Regions from separate parts of the Paenibacillus sp. ICGEB2008 genome, predicted to be linked through region 4. Evidence: predicted binding sites of a transcription regulator. Region 4 holds the regulator's gene; each other region holds the start of a gene.

Region 1 (3,218 bases), on a different contig from region 4:
GTATGTCGGTATCGAAAACGATGAAATGGCAGTAACCGCAACCACAATCACTAGGAATGGACTAACGATGCCCGCATTTACAGCTGCGTCGCCGATGACCAAGCCTCCCACAATGCCCATCGCAGGGCCAATGGGTTTGGGCAGGCGAATGCCGGCCTCTCGTAGAATTTCGATAGAGATTTCCAAAATCATGACCTCTATAACGGATGGGAATGGGACGCCTTCACGGGTTTCGATAATGCTAATGACCAGCTTGGTCGGAATTAAACCGGGATGAAACGATATAAAAGAAATGTACAGAGCAGGCCCCATAAGCGCTATAAAAGCCCCGCTAAATCGTAGCAGACGTAATAGTGTCCCCGGAATCCATCGCTCATAATAATCCTCGGGAGATTGAAGCAGCATACTGAAGGTCACCGGGACAATAAGTGCAAAGGGGGTACCATCCAGTAAGATCGCAATTCTTCCTTCCAACAAGGCATTAATGACACGGTCGGGACGCTCTGTGTTATGAGCCTGTTGGAATGGACTTAAATAATTGTCTTCGATAAGTTGTTCCACATACCCGGATTCCGGTAAAAAATCCATGTCTATTTTTGATATTCTGCGGCTTATTTCTTCAAGCAGATCCGGATTCACAATATCCTTTATATACGCGATAACCAGATCCTTTTTGATTCTGCTTCCCACTTGGAATTTCTTCATTTCCAGACTTTTATTTAACCCTTGGCGTCGAAGCATCGAAGTGTTTTCACTCAATACTTCCGTAAAACCGATTCTGGGACCCCGAAGCAATGCTTCAGAAGTTGGCTCATTGACGGAGCGAATAGCGCCGTTAGGCGGGCCCACCAGTAGCGCTTCCTTCATTCCTTCAATTAATAAGGCGGTATGACCTAAAAGGATGAACTCGTACAGATCCTCCATACAGGTAACTTCACTAATTTGCGTAAGTGGCATCAGGCTTTCTTTTATAAAAGAGTTACTTAACCCTTCCGGTTGTTCCTGTTGATCCTGACCCTGCTGGCCCTCAAACATCAAGACCTCTAATACCTGCTCGCTCATAAGCTTTTCATCCTGCATACCATCTATGAAGACTAACATGGACCGAGCATGAAATTTCTTCACCATAAACTCACGAAAATGCACATCACTATTTTCGCCTATAGCTTCACGAATTGCCTGTAAGTCGGAATCATAATTTCCTGTAATTTTAGAGCTCGGTTCATGCTGCTGATCCATGGGACCTTCGTTATGTTTGGATTTGGCTCCCTTACTGCCGACAAACGAATAAATCGAGGTGTTTATATAATAAATTCCTAAAGGAATAATCAACGCGAGACCAGCTTGAAAGAGTGTACTCCAGCTAGGAAAATAAGAAATGATTTTAGACCACATGATGATTACCTCCAAGCAATTCAATTCATTCTCCCATAAGATACAAGTTGTTCATAAAGTATTCCTTATAACGGTTGTATTTACGCATGAATTGGAAAGATTCATTCGATGACACTGCTATGATTCCCGGTCCTTACCTTAATCCCTTGAAATAGAATAGGGAAATCCCTAAATATTCATAATTTTAACTACATTGTGATTGAAATCACATATAGACCTATCTGCTGTATTAGAATAGAAGCATAAACAATATTCATTAGAAACGTAGAGATGTCGTCGGATAGGAAGTAGCGTCGAATGAATGGAGGAACCGGTATATGATAAACAGTAAAAAGAAGCTTGTGGTTATAGGGAACGGGATGGCTGGTATCAATACGGTCGAACAAATTTTAAAATTAACAGATAAATATGAAATTACAGTCCTGGGAAGTGAGCCGCATCCGAACTATAACAGGATCATGCTCTCTTATGTGTTGGAAGGTAGTAAAACAATAGATGATATTATACTGAACGATTTGCAATGGTATGCGGATCAAGGAATTACTTTATATACAGGAAAAATGGTTAAAAGCATCGACGGTGAGCACAAGAAGATTCGCACCGAAGACGGACTGGAAATTGACTACGACGTGGCTTTGGTAGCTACCGGCTCACAATCGTTTATTCTGCCTATTCCGGGTAAAGAATTACCAGGCGTTATTGGTTTTCGGGATATCGCCGATTGCTCAGCCATGCTGGAAGCGGCAAAGACCTATAAAAAGGCGGCTGTCATTGGCGGAGGTCTATTGGGGCTGGAGGCAGCTAAAGGCTTGGTCAACCTAGGAATGGATGTTACGGTCGTTCACTTAATGGAAGATTTGATGGAACGTCAGCTGGACCGGGAAGCGTCTGCGATGTTGAAAGCAGAACTGGAACGCCAGGGAATCAAGTTTGCTATGCAAATGCAAACTGCGGAGGTGTACGGTCAAGATCGGGTACAAGGACTGCGCTTCTCGGATGGAAGTGAGCTGGAAGCGGATTTGGTCGTAATGGCCGTCGGAATCAAGCCTAATATCCAGGTAGCTGTGGAAAGTGGTATGGAAACGAACCGTGGGATTGTGGTCGATGATTTGATGAAAACATCCTTGCCGGATGTATATGCCGTAGGGGAATGTGTTGAACACCGTGGGGTCTGCTACGGTCTGGTAGCTCCGCTGTTTGAACAGGGAAGTGTAATTGCCAAACATTTGGCAGGCGCGGATACCGAAGGTTATGCAGGATCGGTAGTTTCCACTAAGCTCAAAATTTCAGGGGTGGATGTTTTCTCAGCTGGTGAATTCATAACCCAGCCTGAACATACGGTGATTGTAGCAAAGGATGAGTGGAAGCGCACATACAAAAAAGTGCTGCTTCGTGATAATAAAATTGTGGGGACTGTACTGTTCGGCGATGTGAGCGAATCTGCTAGTCTTCAAAAGTATGTGCGTCAGCAAACGCCAATGACAGATGAAATATATGGACAGCTTATGGGTACTGGATGCAGCAATCACGGGGCGAAAACATCATCCGCTGAAACGATGGCCGATGACGAAATTGTGTGTGGCTGTAACGGTGTAACTAAAAAGGCGATTGTGGATGCAATTAATGAAAATGGACTAACCACAGTCGATGAAATTAAGGCATGTACCGGAGCTACGCGTTCCTGTGGTGGATGTAAGCCAGTTGTTGAGCAAATTTTGCAATATGTTCTTGGAGACAGCTTCAAGACGTCAGCCAAGCAAGGAATATGTGGTTGTACAACATTGAGCCGGGATGAGATTGTGGAAGCGATCAAAACCAAAGGG
Region 2 (3,218 bases), on a different contig from region 4:
GACTGATTACATTAGTGAACGAATCACCAGGTTTATAGACTTGATTAATCTTAGTTTGAATAGAGGTCGGATATAAGGCCTGTGCATATGAATCCAATTGCTGTTTCTGTGCATTTTCCAAGTGTAGCACTAGGATGGTAGCTTGAGAGGCCGGAATGGATTGGATATGCTTTTGTAAATAAGTGAATGCCTGAGGTAACTTGCCTGGTTGGCGTAGTAGCTGCTCGAAGGTTTTCGAAATATGTTGCACACCTTCTGCTAGAGATATTGTAGTAGATGTCGCTGCTTTGGCTGATGTCGTAGATCCCAATCCGATCGTCTGTACTGTGAAAGTTACTGCTGCGAGCATGAGGTAGGCTTTGGTGATTTTTTTCATGTTATAACCCTCCATTGCGTTCTTTGATGTAACTGTAGTGTACAGGGTAAATGTATCGTGAACATTCCATGTTGTATCCAACTTGTAAACGTTTGTGGGGGAAGATGAATCCGAAAAAGGAGTCTCCAAGTCAGAGTGGACTTGAGGACTCCTTTGTTCATTTAAATAGAGGAGGGGCAGCATGGTCACACATACAAGCAGCATAGCTGCACAAAAACACCGAAGAGAAGGAGCATAGCTGCAAAAAACACCAAAGAGAAGCAGCATAGCTGCAAAAAACACCGAAGAGAAGGAGCATAGCTGCAAAAAACATCAAAGAGAAGCAGCATAGCTGCACAAAAAAACAACCATTAGCCAGAGGATAACGGTTGTTTTTTGGATAGTTAAGCTATTTTTCGATTGGGGTCCGTTTGATAAGTATCTTTATTTTTACCAAACAGTCCACGCAGGAAGGGCAGTACCCAACGGTCAAAGCCGATTCTTCCGGCATTTGCACCAGCAACGATAAGGAAGATTTCAACCAACAGGTAGATTGCATTGGTGCTTACTGTACCCGAGAACAGGAACGAGAAGTTCATAACCATAGCCATCAAAGTAGCCAGTGTAGTCAATGTACCAAGCAGTAGGCCAACCCCGACCAAGAACTCACCCAATGGGATCAGGACGTTGAACAAACCGACATTCGGCAGAGCAAAGGCTTCAAGGAACGATCCCCACCAGCCTTGTACAGCGGGATGATCTCCACCTGTTTTAGCAATGGCCCCCGAGATAAATCCACCTGCATCGAATCCGCCAGTCAGCTTCTCAAGTCCGTGGGTCATCCATTCATAACCTAGATAAACCCGTACTACAGTCAGCAGCCACATTGCTACTTTGTTCTCACGTAACCAGTTGTTAAACATTTAAACCACTCCTCTTTCTTAATCTATAATGATGGGTTGTATTTCATTTTGTTTGGGATGATCATCTTTGCTACACCTTTATTGTATTAGGTTCAGTTACAGTTATTTGTGATAAAAATCACAAAGTCTAAATATTTTTTAAATTTTAATGTCTTCAGATAAGTATTCTATAGAGAGGTAATGCCTCAATCAAGACAAAAACAGGAAATAAAGCTTATAATGAGAAAAATAACTATGTGGAGGGATGAACTTGTCCGGGCCCATGTCTCAACGAAATCATTGGCTGCGTGTGATGGCCTCAGCTCTGTTATGCATGACAATGATGTCTTGTTCTGCTTTGTCCAATACGGGTGAATCTGAATCCGTTCCCAAACCGACCCAGCAAGTAACAGAGAAAAAGGTGCTTGAACCGCCTAAGGAGCCATCTGTTCCGGCATTTACAGCTCCGCTTACCGGGCTTCCGGTGGAGCAGTCTGTTATAGAGCGGCCGCTGGCTGTCATGATTAACAATGCTCCGGCTGCGCGTCCACAGGCGGGGCTTAGCCAGGCAGACATGGTATATGAGGTTCTTGCAGAAGGCGGAATTACCCGTTTGGTAGCTTTTTTCCAAAGTCATGGTGGTGATGTGAAGATCGGTCCGGTCCGCAGCATCCGACCGTATTTGATTGAACTGGGCGAAACCTATGGTGCGTTGCCGATACATGCAGGGGGAAGTACAGATGCCTATGCGATTTTACAGCAGCAGCGGAAGGAGCATCTGGACGAGATTTCAAATGGAGGGGCTTACTTCTGGCGAAGCAAAGATCGTCGTCCTCCACATAATTTATACACAGATGTGAGCAGACTGCGTAAAGGAAGCGATAGCAAAGGGTATGCCAAGCAGACGGAGGTTCCAGTATATCGTTATCTTAAAACTGGCGAAACTCCAGTTATGGTGGACGAGAGTGTTGCCTCTTTGCACATCCGATTTTTGTTAAAAAGCTATCGCGTATCTTATACCTATGATCCAGCTGATCAACGATATAAGCGTTTTGTGAACGAAAAGTCACATCTAGATCAAAATAATAATCAACAGCTCTCAGCGGCCAATGTGATTGTGATGAGCACGAGGCATCGAACGTTGGATGATGTAGGTAGACTAAGTGTTGAGCTGGACGGTAGCGGAGAAGCCATGGTGTTTCAACAAGGAAAGCTAATACGTGCTGAATGGCAGCATATATCTGGCGATGCGATTCGGTTTATGAAAAATGGGGTTGAAATCCCGTTAACGCCAGGTACATCCTATATACATGTGGTACCTGCAGATACTTCACTAGCCGAACATGTAACAATAGAAGCAAATTAGAAAACGTAATACTCCTTTTTAGGGAAAAATTGTCGGATAATGACCTTCCATGTCGGGCATTGTATACGTATATCTAGAAATTTGCTTTTACAAACATTACAAAAACATTGATGAGTGTGATAAGATAGCAAAGGTTGTCTATTGCAGTCGAAACAGGTTGCGGATATTTTCGTAAAGGGGTAATCGTTATGAGATTGAAGAAAAAGGATATATTCTTCGAGACGTTGGAAAATATGGCAGATACGATCGTGCAAGCAGCCGATTATTTTGCCCAACATACTTCAAATCTTCAAGATGTGACTTTGTTTACCAATGAGATGAAGAAGTATGAAAATAAGTGTGATGATTACACACACACGATTATTACTGAGTTGAACAAGACCTTCATTACGCCGCTCGAACGCGACGACATCATGGAACTGACAACGACCATGGATGATGTGCTGGACGGTCTTGAAGCGACAGCCTCTCGTTTTTATATGTACAACATTACAGAGCCGGACGAGTATATTGTGCAGTTCGCTGATATTTTGCGTCAATCAGCTTACGAAATTCAAAAGGCTGTACATTTGCTTTCACAGAAAAAATTGCTGGC
Region 3 (3,218 bases), on a different contig from region 4:
TCGTGCATCCAAGCAGGCTGAACACCAAAACGGCGGTGGAAAACACGGACAACAGCCAGCGTTACCAGCCTTGGACTGGAGTAGCTATCAGGTGGTTTTGCTGGATTTGCGTATACCTGACTGGGATCGGCAAGCCCGGCAGCTGGCAGCAAAGCAGCGGCTGGCCGAATTGTGTCGTGAACAGGGTAGAGGCATTGTGTTTGAGACTGGAATATATACGGGCCTATTGCTTCCCGCCATGTTAAAAACGGAAAAAGATGCTGTTCAGTTGCTGGCTGCATGGCGACAGGAGCTAAAACCGTGGGTAAATGAAATCTATGGGGCTGCCGGCGCTCCGGTAGACATTCTTAAGGATATCCCCAAATCTTTTGAGCAGGCGTTACGATTATTGGAGCGTACGTTTTTGTTCCGGGCAGAAAGAGTCATGCTTCCCGGCGACCTACATGAATGGGAGACAGTCCCTGCTCATATGGATGAAGCGTCTGACAGAGCCCCAGATGATCCCATGCGTTATGCAGAAAAGCTGTACTACGCGCTGGATATGGCTAATGGTAGAGCGGCGACCCGTGTCATTAAGGACATGGAAGTCCAATTTCCCCAGATTTATCGTACAGAATCTGCAATCAAGGCGGCCTTCGCTCAGACATTCACACTCGCACTGAACAAATATGCAGCTGGACAGGAACACAGCCGGACCGTGCTGGAGGAGCATTCCAACTTGATTACCAATGTATATGCCTATTCAACATTGGGCGAGCTGGTGGATCACTCGCTCGAACATGTGTTGCAGTGGATTGGACAGACTGATACGGGGGGCAAGGAGATCATCATGAAGCAAATGATTGACTTTATACATGGTCATTATGATGAAAATTTGCGACTGGAGTTGCTGGCAGATATGTTCAATTACAATAGTGGGTATTTGGGCAAACTGTTCAAAAGTCATACAGGCGAGGCCTTTAATGCCTACCTGGATAAGGTAAGGATTGAGCGAGCAAGGGAATTGCTTGCACAGGGGATTAAGGTACACCAAGTGGCGGGCCGCGTGGGGTATGCGAATGCAGATTATTTTCATAGTAAATTTAAAAAGTATGTTGGAATGTCACCTTCCTCCTACCGTAATCAGGTCCAAAAGAACGGAGGAACAGATGGCTGTTGATCGATTCCCTAGGTTTAACGTTATGAAGTCTCTCTTGCAGATGTCGGAGGTATATCCTCCGAATGAAGAGAGGCTCTTTTTTTTATATATTAAAAAAAAGACGGATCAATAGAAAATGTCACATTGATTATGGATTTTAGAGCATTTTCGTAGAAAAGCCATCGTTATGACACAACTTTGACACGATGTTCACATTTTTGATTCAATTTCATTTAAATTTATTCTATATAATGGGGATAATCTGAAGCCCGGTTATGGCAACCATGGGGAAGTTAGCTAAGTGAGTCATTTCCAAAAAAAGTGACGGTTTCATATGTAATAATGTGAATACAATCACAAATATAAAAGACTTCAGATCACAAACATTAAATCATTGTTAAGGGAAGTACAGAGGAGGAGCAGCATCATGGACGTATTGGATTTGGCACGGTTGCAGTTTGCAACCACTACGATTCTTCATTTTGTTTATGTGCCGATCTCCATTGGATTGTCGCTGTTAGTGGCAATTATGGAGACTATGTATGTTATCAAGAAAAAAGAATTGTACAAAAAAATGGCTCAATTCTGGGGAACATTTCTGCTGATTAACTTTGCGCTAGGGGTAGTCACCGGAATTTTGCAGGAGTTCCAGTTCGGAATGAATTGGTCGGACTTTTCCCGTTTTGTCGGTGATGTATTTGGCACACCGCTAGCCATTGAAGCATTGCTTGCATTTTTTCTGGAATCAACCTTTATCGGCCTGTGGGTATTCGGCTGGGAAAGACTATCCAAGACTGTCCATTTAGTTTGTATGTGGCTAGTAGCGATCGGTACGATGCTTTCGGCTTTGTGGATTTTGGCTGCTAATTCATTCATGCAACGTCCCGTGGGATACGGGGTTGTAAATGGGCGGGCAGAAATGCAGGATTTTGCTGCTTTGTTAACGAACGAGCAGCTTTTGTGGGAGTATCCTCACACCATCTTTGCTGCTATTGCAACTGGAGCTTTCCTCGTAGCAGGGATTAGTGCTTGGAAGCTGATGCATAAAAAGAATATGGACTTCTTTAAACCTTCTTTTAAATTGAGCATTATTGTTGCATTAATCTGTGCCATTGCTATTCCTTTGTTTGGTCATGGACAAGCTCAATATTTGATCAAAACACAGCCCATGAAGATGGCAGCCAGTGAAGCTCTGTGGGGAGACAGTGGCGATCCAGCGCCTTGGACGGTTATTGCCAATATTGATCCTGATAAGCAGGAAAATACCTTTGAGATTAAGGTTCCGTTTGCACTGAGCTTTCTGTCGTATAGCAAGTTTTCCGGCTCTGTGCCTGGTATGAAGGAGCTTCAAGCACAGTATGAAAAGACCTACGGTCCGGGTGATTATATTCCGCCTGTTCGTACGACCTTCTGGAGCTTCCGCATTATGATTGCGGCAGGATGTGCCATGATTGCACTTGCTCTGTACGGAGCTTATCTGAGTTTTCGACAAAAATTGGAGGGCTCCCATCGTTGGTTCTTCCGTCTTATGCTGTGGGGGATATCGCTCCCATTCATTGGCAATACCGCGGGCTGGATCATGACAGAAATGGGACGTCAGCCGTGGACTGTATTTGGTTTGCTGCAAACGAAAGATTCTGTTTCACCTACCGTTGTAGCAGGAGAAGTGTTGTTCTCACTGATTGCATTTACGACGTTGTATCTCATTTTAACGGGTGTATTGGCATTCCTGTTTGCTCGTACCGCTCGTAAAGGCCCAGATATGGAGCCGCATCAGCATACGGTAATTCATGATCCATTTGCTCAAGGGGGTGACAGCATTGTCGTTAAATGATTTATGGTTCTTATTGATCGCTGTGCTGTTTACAGGCTTCTTTTTTCTAGAGGGCTTTGATTTTGGCGTAGGGATGGCTACGGGATTAGTGCCGCGTAATGACCAACAAAAACGTTTGATGATCAATACGATTGGTCCATTCTGGGATGCCAACGAAGTGTGGCTGATTACAGCAGCAGGTGCGATGTTTGCCGCTTTTCCGCATTTTTATGCAACGATGTTTAGCGGATATTATCTGGTATTTGT
Region 4 (3,218 bases):
GGCGGATAGTCTCATTACAGATATCACGGGTCTGCTTAAGGATTTGGCGGGGATTAGGGAAAATTTACGCTTCTTTATACGACTCGATGATGAAACAACCGTATATTGGCTCGAAGCGAGTGGGCAATTCCGTAGTAAATCATTGCAATTTTATGCAGTGCCCGTCGATGTGAGCCGCCAGTTGAAAGAAATGTTTTTTGACAAAAAAAAGAAGTATTATCCTGACATCTGCTACTTTATCGGTAGATAAGTCGTTTCAGTACATGACCGATCAACTCGGCTTGCAGGAGGCCGCGGATCAAGGACGATTAATGACGTCACAGCTCCCATCACCTTTTAATTACAGGGATCAGGTGTTGCTAGTCATTCCGCGAGACTTTCCGAGTGTGAAGGGCAGTGTAGGGGATGCACATTTTGTAGAGATGCTTGTTAGCTCTCTAGGAGCGACTGCCCAAGCGACGCGGGGGAGAATGCTCGTTCTGTTTACTTCCTATCGGATGCTCCGGCAAGTGTATGAGCCACTCAAAGAGGCGTTAGCATCCAGCGATATTACCGTGTTAGGACAAGGTGTAGACAGTGGGAGTCGGAGCAAGCTAACCCGTCGTTTTCAGGAAGCCAAGGCTTCTGTATTGCTGGGAACCAGCAGCTTCTGGGAAGGCGTCGATATTCCAGGGAAGGCTTTGACTTGTCTGGCCATCGTTCGCTTGCCGTTTCAACCGCCCAATCACCCGTTACTGGAGGCAAAAAGCGAGCTGCTCCAGCAGCAGAAGAAGAATCCATTTATGAAGCTGTCTGTACCACAAGCAGTTATTCGCTTCAAACAGGGATTTGGGCGATTGGTACGTACAGCGAGCGACCACGGAGTCGTTATCGTTTACGATACGCGTGTGATCGAATCCTATTACGGAAAGCACTTTTTGTACTCGTTACCGGGACCAAAAATGGAGCATATGCCATCGGAGCAAATGGTGCCCCGCATCGCCGAATGGCTCCAATCCGCCCCGGAGACAGAGGCACAACGGACGGACACCTAAAGTCCGTTACAATTAGGGGGAGCAAGTATGAAATCAGATAAAATTTCAGAGGCTGTCGTACGGAGATTACCCGTATATTTACGTTATCTGAATGCACTGCACAAACGGGAGGTGGCTACGGTCTCTTCTCAAGAGCTGGGACAGAGGTTAGATTTGAATCCGGCCCAAATTCGTAAAGATCTTGCCTATTTTGGCGATTTTGGTCGGAAGGGCATCGGTTACGATGTTTCTTATCTAATTGAGAAAATACGCCATATCCTGAAAATCGACCAGCAAATTAATGTAGTATTGGTCGGAGCGGGTAATCTGGGTCAAGCCCTATCGAACTATAATGCTTATTTAAAAGACAATATGAAGATTGTGGCGGTTTTTGATGCGTTCCCGGATAAGGTTGGGACCAGAATCAATACTTTGGTCGTACAGCCGATGGATGAACTGGAAGCGACTGTGAAAGAAAAAAATATACGAATCGGGATTATTACTGTACCTGATTTTGAGGCACAGCACGTAGCTGATAGGCTGATTGAGAGTGGAATTGGAGCGATTTTGAACTTTGCACCTATCATTCTTAAGGCACCGGCTAACATTCGGATACATGCCACAGACTTTACAACTGATTTGCTTAGCCTCGCTTATTATCTGGAGGACGGAAAGGAAGAAGCACAATATGACAGTGAATAAATGGATGATTAAAAACGGCTCGTTTGCCGTGAATGGACCCGAGGCTGGGGTAATCCATGGTTTTATGATTGTGGAGGATAGCCGTATTACTTACATTGGCGAGACTTTGCCTGCGGGTGAGGAAGAGACAGAAGCAATCGACGGCAAGGGGTTATTGTTTTTACCTGGTCTGATCAATACTCATGGTCATGCGGCGATGTCTCTGCTGCGAGGGTATGGAGATGATTTGGCACTTCAAGTGTGGCTTCAGGAAAAAATGTGGCCTATGGAAGCCAAGTTTACATCTACGGATGTGTACTGGGGAACTTCTTTGTCAGTGCTGGAAATGCTGAAAGGTGGAACCACGACTTTCCTGGATATGTACGATCATATGGATGAGGTGGCTCGTGTAGCTGAAGAGTCGGGCATTCGTGCAAGCTTGATGCGTGGAGCCATTGGACTCTGTTCAGAAGAAGAACAGCGGATTAAGCTAGCTGAGGCCGTGACTTTTGCGCGTAACTGGCATGGAAAAGCAGACGGACGTATCACAACAATGATGTCTCCTCATGCCCCATACACATGCCCGCCTGCGTTTATTGAGAAATTTGTTCAAGCAGCACATGATCTCGATTTACCATTGCATACGCACATGTCCGAGACGATCGCCGAAGTTGAACAAAACGTACGCGACTACGGCTTGCGTCCAGTTGCACACTTAGATAAGCTTGGCTTTTTCTCCCGTCCTTCACTTGTTGCCCACGGCGTTCACTTGAACGACGAAGAAATAGCTTTATTGGCGGAACGGGGTGTGGCGGTATCGCATAATCCAGGCAGCAACTTGAAGCTGGCAAGTGGTGTAGCTAGAGTGCCTGAATTGCTGCGTGCAGGAGTTACTGTTTCACTTGGAACAGATGGTCCTGCCAGCAATAATAACTTGGATATGTTCGAGGAAATGCGTCTGGCGGCACTCATTCACAAGGGAGTATCTGGCGACCCAACGGCAGTTCCTGCAAATGAAGCACTACGTCTGGCAACAGAGTATGGTGCAAAGTCGATTGGTTTAAAAGAGGTAGGAGCGCTGGCGGCAGGCAATAAGGCTGACTTTATCGCGCTAGATCTGGATCAGGCCCATTTCTTGCCGCGTACAGATCTTATTTCGCATGCCGTATACTCTGCAAGTGCCAAAGACGTGGCTCATGTGTGGGTAGACGGCCGTCAGATTGTGAAAAATGGCGAATGCCTGACGATGGACGAGGAACGTATCAAACATGAGGCACAAGCCGCCTTTGAAGGGCTGCTGTCGCGCTAATTTAGGTGTCACATCCCCTTAGAGAGGAAGCACAGGTTTGAAAAATAAGAAGAAATGGATAGCGGTCGCCATTTTGGCCGTAATACTGATCCTGGTCAGCATTTTCTGGTATTATTCGTATGTTACTCAAGACCAGGTGGCTGAGAAAAATGCCGCTATCATGAAGGCCAAGCAATCAGGTGGTCTGGTTAGCACGACTCAGACATGGAAGTCTG

What was found. Region 4 encodes Rex, which represses fermentation and respiration genes when NADH is low (regulators of the CRP and FNR family bind a similar motif). Its sites were predicted from a motif close to TTGTGAAATATTTCACAA; they were not measured.
Region 1: a site for Rex is predicted at 1,589-1,606, ahead of nirB (nitrite reductase large subunit NirB). Genes of this name have one in related genera too.
Region 2: a site for Rex is predicted at 1,385-1,402, ahead of C400_RS0105215 (DoxX family membrane protein). Genes of this name have one in related genera too.
Region 3: a site for Rex is predicted at 1,481-1,498, ahead of C400_RS0100090 (cytochrome ubiquinol oxidase subunit I). Genes of this name have one in related genera too.

The regions. Positions count from the first base shown of each region.
Region 1 covers NZ_AMQU01000034.1:2,122-5,339, reverse strand. Annotated here, with positions in the region: gene C400_RS0125385 (spore germination protein) at 1-1,395, opposite strand, end outside; gene nirB (nitrite reductase large subunit NirB) at 1,713-3,218, shown strand, end outside.
Region 2 covers NZ_AMQU01000007.1:52,146-55,363, forward strand. Annotated here, with positions in the region: gene C400_RS0105210 (hypothetical protein) at 1-376, opposite strand, end outside; gene C400_RS0105215 (DoxX family membrane protein) at 760-1,278, opposite strand; gene C400_RS0105220 (DUF3048 domain-containing protein) at 1,529-2,623, shown strand; gene C400_RS0105225 (DUF47 domain-containing protein) at 2,812-3,218, shown strand, end outside.
Region 3 covers NZ_AMQU01000001.1:20,946-24,163, reverse strand. Annotated here, with positions in the region: gene C400_RS0100100 (response regulator transcription factor) at 1-1,159, shown strand, start outside; gene C400_RS0100090 (cytochrome ubiquinol oxidase subunit I) at 1,566-2,972, shown strand; gene cydB (cytochrome d ubiquinol oxidase subunit II) at 2,959-3,218, shown strand, end outside.
Region 4 covers NZ_AMQU01000016.1:214,574-217,791, forward strand. Annotated here, with positions in the region: partial or broken gene dinG (ATP-dependent DNA helicase DinG) at 1-1,034, shown strand, start outside; gene C400_RS0115930 (redox-sensing transcriptional repressor Rex) at 1,062-1,715, shown strand; gene C400_RS0115935 (amidohydrolase) at 1,702-3,003, shown strand; gene C400_RS0115940 (cell wall elongation regulator TseB-like domain-containing protein) at 3,041-3,218, shown strand, end outside.